One region of the Anaerobacillus sp. MEB173 genome, then DNA from elsewhere that is predicted to be linked to it. Evidence: predicted binding sites of a transcription regulator. Region 1 holds the regulator's gene; the other holds the start of a gene.

What was found. Region 1 encodes NrdR, which represses ribonucleotide reductase genes. Its sites were predicted from a motif close to AACACNATATATNGTGTT; they were not measured.
Region 2: ACJ2A9_RS05140 (vitamin B12-dependent ribonucleotide reductase) is a predicted target of NrdR. The motif match lies at 2,732-2,749, and genes of this name have one in related genera.

What each region holds. Positions count from the first base shown of each region.
Region 1 is NZ_JBJMAU010000005.1:241,367-247,006, forward strand. It holds gene mqnC (cyclic dehypoxanthinyl futalosine synthase) at 1-962, opposite strand, end outside; gene dnaI (primosomal protein DnaI) at 1,083-2,027, opposite strand; gene ACJ2A9_RS13000 (replication initiation and membrane attachment family protein) at 2,031-3,461, opposite strand; gene nrdR (transcriptional regulator NrdR) at 3,533-4,006, opposite strand; gene speD (adenosylmethionine decarboxylase) at 4,203-4,586, opposite strand; gene ACJ2A9_RS13015 (glyceraldehyde-3-phosphate dehydrogenase) at 4,684-5,640, opposite strand, start outside.
Region 2 is NZ_JBJMAU010000002.1:145,968-151,607, reverse strand. It holds gene gcvPB (aminomethyl-transferring glycine dehydrogenase subunit GcvPB) at 1-11, shown strand, start outside; gene ACJ2A9_RS05155 (rhodanese-like domain-containing protein) at 183-557, opposite strand; gene ACJ2A9_RS05150 (lipoate--protein ligase family protein) at 753-1,586, shown strand; gene dat (D-amino-acid transaminase) at 1,642-2,490, opposite strand; gene ACJ2A9_RS05140 (vitamin B12-dependent ribonucleotide reductase) at 2,954-5,527, shown strand.

The DNA of each region.
Region 1 (5,640 bases):
GCTCCAGCTGCTGACACAACATTTTCCTCCATCATTGTACTTCCAAAATCGTTACAGCCATATGATAATGACTGCTTACCAACCTCTGGGCCCATCGTTACCCATGAAGATTGGAAGTTAGGAATATTATCGATAAAGATTCTTGAAATTGCCAGGTTCTTTAAGTACTCACGAGGAGTAGTTTTTTCACCTTTTAAATTCGTGTTATCCGGTTGGAATGTCCAAGAAATAAATGCTAAGAAGCACTCTGCTTCATCCTGAGCATCACGAATTCTTTGTAAATGCAGTGCTCGTTCTTCAGCAGTCTCTCCAAAACCAATTACCATGGTAGCCGTTCCGTGCATGCCGACTTTTCGAACCATTTTCATGCATTCGATCCAGTCCTGCCATGATGTCTTGATCTTACTAATTCGATTTCTTGTACGGTCATCAAGAATTTCAGCTCCCCCGCCTGGTACAGAATCAAGACCTGCTTCCTTTAATTGAGTAAGAACTTCTTCCAGTGATAACCCTGACACTTCAACCATTTTCCAAATTTCAGCAGGTGAAAATGAATGCATCGTAATGTCAAACCGTTCTTTAATCTTTTTGAGTAAGTCAGTATAGTAACTTAATGGCAAATCTGGATTTGTTCCACCTTGCATTAAAATTTCTGTCCCGCCAACATCAATCGTTTCTTGTATTTTTTGAAAAACGACTTCATCCTCTAACACATAGCCTTCCTCATGACCCGGAGGACGGTAAAATGCACAAAAACGACAGTACGTATCACAAAAGTTTGTGTAATTTAAATTTCGACCGATGACAAAAGTAGTGACAGGATCAGGATGCCATTTTTTCATGATTTCATTTGCTACATGGCCCATTTTTTCTACTTCATCACTTTTATACAATGCAATGGCATCAGCTACATCTAAACGCTCCCCTTTAAGGGCACGTTCTAAAATTTGATCAATGCTCATCTCTGAACCTCCATCTTCTAAGCATAAGCTTGTCAAGCTTTCATAACATTTTTATCTTTATATAGTAAAGCCTCTTCTATATCCTAACACAAATTAGTAGATTATGCTGTTGGTAAAAATCTAGAAATATTCATTTCCTTTTACCCGGCGATTGCTGCCATCAATTTGAATCGGGATTGTTAAGTGCTTGATCCGCTCCATAATTCGCTTAGCTTTTAATTGCTCAATCCCACCTTTTTGGGAATAAGAAAGATGTTCTTCGAGTTCATCGAAATCATAATTGGACGTATAGAGAGTTGGTAATCTCTCAAGCATTCGGTGCTGAAGGATTACTCCTAACACATCATCACGTGTCCAGCTTGACATCGTTTCCGCTCCAATATCATCTAATATAAGAACAGGAGCATTTTTCACGATATCTAATTTGTCATTAAATGAACCATCGGATATTGCTTGCTTTAACTCTCGAAAGAAATCTGGAACATAGACGAGAAGTGTTTCAATATTCCGATCAGCAAGTGTATTGGCAATTGCCCCCATAAGGTATGTTTTTCCGACGCCAAATTTCCCGTAGAAATAGAGGCCTTGAGCACTCTCTCCAGGCTTTATCGTTGTTGCATATTCGAAGGCTTTGGCAATTGAATTAAACCTCACATCATCTTTATCGATGCTTTCAAAAGTTGCATGTAAGATTTCTTTTGGAATATAGAGGCTTTTGATCATTGATTGTTGTTTTTTTCTTTCCTCATGTTTTCTTTTTTGACCACACGGTTCATAACGGAGTTCAATCCGGTTCCGGTCCAAGTAAAGTTCAGGACGATACCCTTTCATTAAATTAGGACACTGACCTAATCCCGGACAATGATCACAGTGCTCTAGTTCATTTTTGTACTCAAACAATTTAGGAAGGCTTCGTTCAATAATGTCAGTTGTAATATGAGGATGGGCCAGCAAGTATTCCTTGATACGATCATGATGAATTAATTGTGACTTTAAAAGTTCATATTGATTTTTCATTTCTCCTTCATTCATGATCATTTTTAATGATTTTTTTATTGATTCCATTGTTTAATCCTCCTTTCTTTTTTGCTTATTAAACTTACTTATCATCATCTCGAGCCGTTGTTTTTCTTTATTGAGGTCTGCATTATTTTGCTTGTTCTCATTTGTTTCTTTTTTCTTTTCTTCTTCCTTGAACCATTTTGGTAATGTATCTTTCCGAACATATTTCATTTGATTAGTACTTTGCGGTTTCTTTTTATCTTTGTTCTGCTTCCACTCTTGAACACTTTGATGTTCCTGTTTGGCAAACTCCATTGCTTCTTTGACCGTTTTTAATTTCTTTCTAGACCAGTGCCCGGCAATCTTATGAACAAACTGTTTTGGAAGCTTCATATCCGTTGTCATTAAGACATAATCAATTAATACATTTGCTACACCTGGCAGTAATTTATAATCCATGAGTAAGCTTTCTACAATTTTTACGTCCTCTAATGGAACTTTTGCACCAGGGGTTTTGCTTTCCAATAATGTTAACGGTGACTCGGTTTCATAAATCTTAATCATACGTTCTTCCTCAGTGACAGGCTCTTTATGATCCAAAGTACGATATTGCGCAGGTTGTGTCCTAAGAGCTAATGAAGGTGGTTCCCCTCCGTGCTCGATACGGTACCAGTCCTGAACTTTCTTTCTTAGCTCCTCGAGATCAAGTTGATCATGATGAAGCAGTGCCTGCTGAAGAATACGGCTCATTTCTAACGGTTCAACACGATACACAAAAGCTAAACGTACAATGGCTTCCTTTACTTCATTTGTTATTATGCCCTCATCAATAAAATGAGGCAAGTCTGCAATTAAGAGCCCGAAATCAAAACTTCCAAGATCAAAAGTTTTCGGATCATTGTCTGGACGGTGAATAACCTCTTTATTTTGATCGACTTTCATTGCAGCACCCATCTCTGAATAATGATTTGCGACAATTTCAGAATGGTGCAGTGATGAAAATACATGATCAAATCCAAGGGTAATATTTTGGTAGTCCTCTTTATTTACCTTTTCAGTTAAAAAACGATCTCTTGTTTGAAGATACTTCTTTTTGCCAAGACGATTATATAAATATACACTGAGTACATCATCATGAAAAAATTTATGTGCCGTCATTGGGGGATGCATCTCATAAAGGTAGACAACCTCATCTTGATCTTTCTTTTTATAAGTCTTTAACAACCCGATCCCTTCTAGTTTCTTTCGTTCTTCATAAATTTTGTCTAATGGTATATTCATTAATGTGATCAGATTCCGATGCGTTGCTTCCTCCCCCCAATATTGGTCACTTTCAAGCTCTGACCATAACGTTAAATAGAGGCTATGAGCTAGCGCACCAATCAAAGGCTGATAAAGCAGTGTTAATACTTTTTGATCATATTCGTAAAACTGATCGACGGTTCGAACAATATATCGATCAACTGGAAGCAGCTCATTCCAATGCCATTTAGTCATAACCTTCACCTTCTCTGTCAAAACAATTCACCGTGTAAAAAAAGAGCATTAAGCACATTGTCTTAAGCTCTTCATTTAGAGTTATTTGATCCTTCACGATTCAGTAAATCTTTTAATTCATTAATAAACACATTTATATCTTTAAACTGTCGGTACACTGATGCAAATCGAACATAGGCAACGTCATCAACCTTGGCTAAATGATCCATGACAATTTCTCCTACTTCATGACTCTCTACTTCCGAAGCGCCTTTATTTCGAAGTTCTTTTTCAACATTATTGACGATTGACTCCAGCTTTTCTAATGGTACTGGTCGTTTTTCACATGCTCGAATCAGTCCGTGAAGTATCTTCTCACGGCTAAACTCTTCACGATTCCCATTCTTCTTAACAACAATCAGTGGTGTTTCCTCAACAACCTCAAACGTTGTAAAACGGAAATTACATGCCTCACATTCTCTCCGTCTTCTTGTTGAGCGCCCTTCATTACTTGGACGCGAATCAAGTACTCTCGTCCCATTATGCTGACACGTTGGACATCGCATTACATCATCCCCAATTATTTGCTATAATTCCTTCTCTTCTTACTCTCTAGCTTAATAATATAGAAAAATGAATGGAGTGACAAGGAACAATTAAAATGTAGAATTTAGAATGTAGAATTTAGAATTATTGTAGGTTTTTTCTAGATGTTTTAAAAAATTAAAAAGAGATGTATCACTACACCTCTTCTTCCATTAATTATAATGCTTTAACTATAGGTTTCCCTACTTTTATCGGTCCCATTCCCCTTGGCACTTCTACAACCTCACTGGTTTTTGCACAAAGCGCTTCGGAAATATAATTTGAAGCAACATTTGGATCAATTCGATCCCCGCATGTATACACATCTACACTCGCATACCCATGTTCTGGGAAACTGTGAATAGTTAGATGTGATTCAGAAATAATGACCACACCGCTAACACCAAGTGGTGCAAACTTGTGAAATGCTACCTCTCTTATTTCTGCTCCTGCATGCAGGGCTGCATCGACAAAGAGTTGCTCAATAAAGCCGATATTATTCAACTTTTCCACATCACAACCCCATAATTCAGCAATGACATGACGACCCATCGTATCCATAAATTGAATCCCCCTTCACAAAAATTTTTGTTAAGGGGGAATTGACCGATATTCTATAGCTTACGTAGTTAACTTAAAAACATTCATAGTTCAGTAATTATGATACACTAATTTCCGAATCTTTACGGATTCCATTTGCAACGTAGTTTACTAAGTCAACAACACGGCAAGAGTAGCCCCACTCATTATCGTACCAAGCTAAAACTTTGATTTGTCTAGTGCCCATAACCATCGTTGATAAACCATCGATTACTGTTGAATGTTCATTACCATTAAAGTCAATTGAAACTAATGGCTCCATTGTAAAGCCAAGAATTCCTTTCATTGCACCTTTTGAAGCGTTTTCTAATGCACTGTTTACTTCTTCAATTGTTACATCACGGTTCACATTCACAACTAAATCAACCAACGATACGTTTGGAGTTGGTACACGTAACGCCATACCATTCATTTTGCCATCAAGTTGTGGTAATACTTTCGATAAGGCTTTGGCAGCACCTGTAGATGTAGGAATAATTGATTGACCGCAAGAACGCGCACGTCTTAAATCTTTATGTGGGTTATCAATATTCTTTTGATCATTAGTGTATGAGTGAACTGTTGTCATTAAACCTGTTTCGATTCCAAATTCTTCATCAAGAACTTTTGCCACAGGTGCTAAACAGTTAGTTGTACACGATGCATTTGATACAACGTGGTGGTTTTGATGATCGTAATCGCCTTCATTAACACCCATTACGATTGTTACATCTTCATTTTTTCCTGGAGCCGTAATAACAACCTTTTTCGCTCCTGCTTCAATATGATAACCAGCTGTTTCCTTTGTTTTGAACTTTCCAGTCGCTTCAATAACAATGTCAACACCAAGCTCTTTCCACGGTAATTGCTTTGGATCACGATTACTTAGTAACTTCACAATTTTACCATTTACAACTAACTTTCCTTCTTCATGAGAAACTTCTCCCATAAATGGGCCATGAACACTATCATATTTAATTAAGTGTGCTAACGTCTCTGCAGGATAACTAGCATTTATAGCAACAACATCTAATTT
Region 2 (5,640 bases), on a different contig from region 1:
AAAAAGCGTAATGTAAAATTTAGAATGTAGAATTATTGTGGGAGCTGCTACGTGAGCTTTTTCAAAAGAGCTTCATTGAAGCAGCCTACACAATTTTACATTTTAAATTTTTAATTTTTAATTTTTAATTATTAAAAAGAGCACTTCCGCGGAAGTGCTCTTTTCTTATGTATACAATTTGTTTACTTCTTTTTTATTTTTCCTGTCCACTTTCTAAAGCCGCCTTGAAGGTAGTAGATATCTGTAATGCCGCGCTTCTTTTTTAGGAATTTTGCAGCTCGATAACTTCTTGATGCTGTTTGTGAATAAAGATAAACAGGCTGATCATTTCGTACTTCATTCATTCGTTGGCTTAATTGTGAGGTTGGTATATTTCTTGCCCCTAAAATATGGCCGCCATCATATTCGTTTTGTTCTCTGACATCGATTAGCTGTGCTTTACGGTAACCGGCTCGAAATTCTTCCTCACTTAACCCAGTTAAAAATCTTGGCTTAATAAACGGACTTATTATTAAATAGGCCAATACTAAAATTGCAATGGTATTAATCCAAACCATAACCTCTTGTCCACCCCTTTAAAAATAATCATACATATTGATTATAAACACCCTTACAGTAAGAATCAAAGAAAAATATAAATTTATTTTTATACGATAGCAATAAGGGAGTTAAATTATTTGACTTCATCCTCCATTTTGCTAGACTAACTAATAGATATAATAGAAAGTACTAGAACAAATGAGGGATATGCGATGAAACAAAAATGGTATTTCATTGATTCTGAAAATTGCTCACCAGAATATAACATGGCGTTAGATGAAGCATTATTAAATTGGCATAGCCAAGGAAAAATTCCGCCAACGATTCGTTTTTATGGCTGGAATCCAGCGACATTGTCCATTGGTTATTTTCAAAAGGTGGAAAAAGAAATAAATCTTGAAGCGGTAAATAAATACAATCTAGGTTTTGTGCGGCGGCCAACTGGAGGGAGAGGAGTACTCCACGATCAAGAATTAACCTATAGTGTCATTGTGTCAGAGGATTATCAGGGTATGCCTGAAACTGTAACAGAAGCGTATCGTGTTATATCAGAAGGGTTGCTTGAAGGGTTTAAACTTTTGGGACTTGATGCATACTTTGCAATCCCAAGATCCCAGGAAGAAAAAGACGCATTAAAAAATCCTCGTTCTGCTGTTTGTTTTGATGCCCCATCCTGGTATGAACTAGTTGTAGAAGGAAGAAAGGTTGCTGGCAGTGCTCAAACGAGGCAAAAAGGTGTCATTTTACAGCACGGTTCGATTATTTTAGATATTGATGAAGATAAACTGTTCGATCTATTTAAATATCCGAATGAAAGAGTAAGAGAGAGGTTGCAGCGAAATTTTAAAAATAAAGCAGTTGCTATTAATGAACTGAGAGAAGAACGCATTACACTGAATGAAGCCCGTGAGGCATTTAAAAATGGCTTCGAAAAAGGTTTAAAGATTGAACTTGTACCGTATCAATTATCAGAGGCGGAAGAAAAAGAAGTACAAAAAATTGCAATGGAACGGTATAGTAATGATGAGTGGACATTTCGTAGATAAAAAGCATGGATCCTATTTATTAGGATTCATGCTTTTGTATGTGTTCGGTTGATGTCTACTTTGTTAAAGCGTTAATTTTTCTTTCAGTAAATGATGATTGTAGTTTTCTTGTTATTGGACCGATTGAGTAATGGTTGCTAATATCACCACTGATTGATATAACTGGTGCTATTTCGACATTTGTATTTGTAATAAATACTTCATCTGCATCCATTAAATGCTCTAGTGTAAAAGGCTGTTCAAAAAGCTCTAATCCTAGTTCATTAGCGATATGCAGAACAAGCTGTCGGGTTATACCGTTTAAGATAAGATTTGTAGCAGGGTGGGTATAAACTTTCTTATCTTTTACTATAAAAACGTTTGAGGCGGCACATTCTGTAACGAGATGATTTCGATGAAGAATGGCTTCACTGCATTTATTGTCGGCAGCTTTTCTAAGTGCCATTGTATTTCCGAGTAGATTTATTGTTTTAATATCACAACGGAGCCAGCGAATGTCATCGGTTGCGATTACTGCGATCCCCTCACTTTGATCCTTTATGTTTAGTGGTACTTCACGGGTAAAAGCAGTGACGACCCCTTCCATATTTCGCTCATAAAGGTGGTTTCGCGGTGCAACAGCTCGTGTATATTGCAGGTAAAATAAACCGTCTCTGATTTCATTTTTTCTAATTAATTGTTCTGTTAACATATAAAAGGTTTCGATAGGGTAAGGTAAGGTCATTTCTAGCTTTTTCGCACTGTTTGAAAATCGCTCATAATGTTCTTCCATTGTATACGGTGTTCCATTGTAGATACGGATAACCTCATATATTCCATCTCCAAAATTATAACCGCGATCCTCCATACTTATATGAACAGAATCTTTAGGTACGATTTGGTTATTGTAGATAACATAGTCCATTTATTGTCCTCCAAATTAGTAAGATTGTTAATTTCTATCACAACATTGAAATTGTAAATTGTCAATATTGTTAGAAAAGTAAATTAAAGGTGAAGAATCATGACATATGGCGAACCTATATTTTGCAACTGACAAATTTCTTGAAATTACTTTGTAAAATGAATTATTTAGCATAAATGCTCATTCATTCTACTTTATTTGACCTCTTTTAAAGTTGACAAAATGAAAAAAAGGAGATGATTTCACAATATATAGTGTAATGGATAAAATATACAACACTATATATTGATTATGTCCGTTGATTGTGATAAGCTAAGTCAAGCATACAACATTTGATTTTAGGGAAATATTGCTAGCAAATCAGATTTTTTTTAACAAATACATCATGCTTCTACAAGCTACATACATCAAGATGTAGACATGGGAGAGTAAATATATACTAAATAGTGAAGGGGAGAACTTTATGACAATGATGATGTCAAAAGTAATGAGCGTTAATGTCGAAAAGCTAAATCAGGATATTGAACAGTTTCCACAAGTTCATCCGATTACAGCGGACATGCACATTCAAAAGAGTGGTGTATCAAGACTTGTAATGCTCGACCGTTACACATTTAAAGATACAGAAAAGAAAACATTAACAGAAGGTGACTTTGTCGTATTAACGGTCAAGGAAGACCCGAAATTTCCAGCTCGTGGATTTGGTTTTGTTCTGGAATTAGATTGGTTCTCAAAAACAGCCAAAGTTTTAGTTGATGAAGAATTCCACGGAGTGTTAGATCCAGAAGAAGCCAAAACAGGAGTTGTCATTCGTTCTCTCGATACTATTGAAAAACCGTTAGAACTTTATTACGAGCAAATTGCCAAGCGTAATGCAACTGGACTAGCTTCGGTAGAAACAACGGAAGAAAAACGACAAGAATCGTTTGAGAAATTTTATCATGAGTTAGTGAATATGAACTTTGTTCCTGCAGGTCGTGTCCTTTACGGAGCAGGTGCTGAAACAGACGTTACCTACTTTAACTGTTATGTAATGCCGTATGTTAAAGACTCAAGAGAAGGCATCTCTGAGCATCGTAAGCAAGTGATGGAGATTATGAGTCGTGGTGGCGGAGTTGGTACAAACGGTTCAACATTACGCCCGCGTCATACGTTAGCTCGTGGTGTAAATGGTAAATCATCAGGATCGGTTTCATGGCTAGATGACATTGCGAAATTGACACACCTTGTGGAACAAGGCGGGAGCCGCAGGGGGGCTCAAATGATTATGCTGGTGGACAGCCACCCTGACATTCTCGAATTTATTATTTCGAAAATGCAAAACCCGAGAATTTTACGATTCTTATTAGAAAATACAAAAGATGATCAAATCAAACAATTAGTAAAAGACAAATTGAAGTTTAAACCGCTATCTGAATTAGAGGTTGCGTTGTATCAAGGGATTGTTAATTTTAAGCATATCCAAGGACAAGGCGGCTTTGATGATAAAGTAATTAGAGAAGCTGAGGAGAAGTTGAACACAGGTGGAACTTACAGTGTCAATAACTCAGAATTTTTAACAGGTGCAAATATCTCTGTTTGTATAACGAATGAATTTATGAAAGCAGTTGAAGAAGACACAGATTATGAACTGCGCTTCCCAGATGTTGAAAACTATTCACCTGAAGAGATGGAAATTTATAACCGTGAATGGCATGAATGTGGAGATGTACGTGAATGGGAAAAAATGGGCCATCGTGTTCGAATGTACCGTAAAATTAAAGCAAAAGAGCTTTGGAATTTAATTAATATTTGTGCAACATATTCTGCAGAACCAGGTATTTTCTTCATTGATAATGCTAACGAAATGACAAATGCTACAAGCTATGGACAAAAGGTAGTTGCAACAAACCCGTGTGGAGAACAACCTCTGGCGCCATTTTCGGTTTGTAACCTTGCCGCAGTAAACTTAGCAAATATGGCGGATAAGGAAACGAAAACCGTTGATTTTGAAAAGTTAAAGCAGACTGTAGCAACTGGTGTACGGATGCAGGATAACGTTATTGATGCTACACCATATTTCTTGGAAGAGAACACAAAGCAAGCAAAAAGTGAACGCCGTGTTGGTCTAGGTGTAATGGGGCTTCATGATTTGCTTATCTATTGTGAGACAAGATACGGCTCAGAAGAAGGAAACGAACTTGTAGATAAGATCTTTGAAACGATTGCAACAACTGCATATCGTACAAGTGTTGAATTAGCAAAAGAAAAAGGCAGCTTCCCTTATTTAGTTGGGGAACAGGAAGAAAAAACGAGAAACTTACGAGAAGCGTTTATTAATACTGGCTATATGAAAAAGATGCCAGAAGATATTCGTGAAGCAGTGTTAGACTATGGTATTCGTAATTCGCACTTATTAACCGTTGCTCCTACAGGTTCGACTGGAACAATGGTTGGTGTGAGTACAGGACTTGAACCTTACTTCTCTTTCTCTTATTACCGTAGTGGTCGATTAGGGAAGTTTATCGAGGTGAAAGCCGAAATCGTTAAAGAATATCTTGATGTTAATCCAGATGCCGATCCAGAAAACTTACCAGAATGGTTTGTTTCAACGATGGAATTATCACCTGAAGAGCATGCGGATGTTCAATGTATTATTCAACGTTGGGTAGACAGCTCATTATCAAAAACAGTTAATGCTCCGAAAGGGTATACGGTTGAGCAGGTTGAAAAGGTTTATGAACGTCTGTACCGAGGTGGAGCAAAAGGTGGTACAGTATATGTTGATGGAAGTCGTGATGCTCAAGTATTAACATTGACTGCTGAAGAAAATACCTTTGAGGATTATGCTGTTGATTTAACATCTGAAGAAAAAGATGGAAAGAAGAAAAGTCATGTTGTTCTCGTTGATACAATTGCTGATCTTCGCTCTACGTCCGTAACAATCGGTTCAGAAGTAGGAAATACATGCCCGGTTTGTCGTAAAGGAACTGTTGAAGACATCGGTGGCTGTAACACATGTACAAACTGTAATGCACAATTAAAGTGTGGTTTATAATTATATAATCAGTAAATGGATAGAGTCGGCAAAAGACTCTATCCATTTTTATATTAACTACAATGGCACGGCTTCCAACAACTACATCATCGTAAGTCATAAAATTTACACAA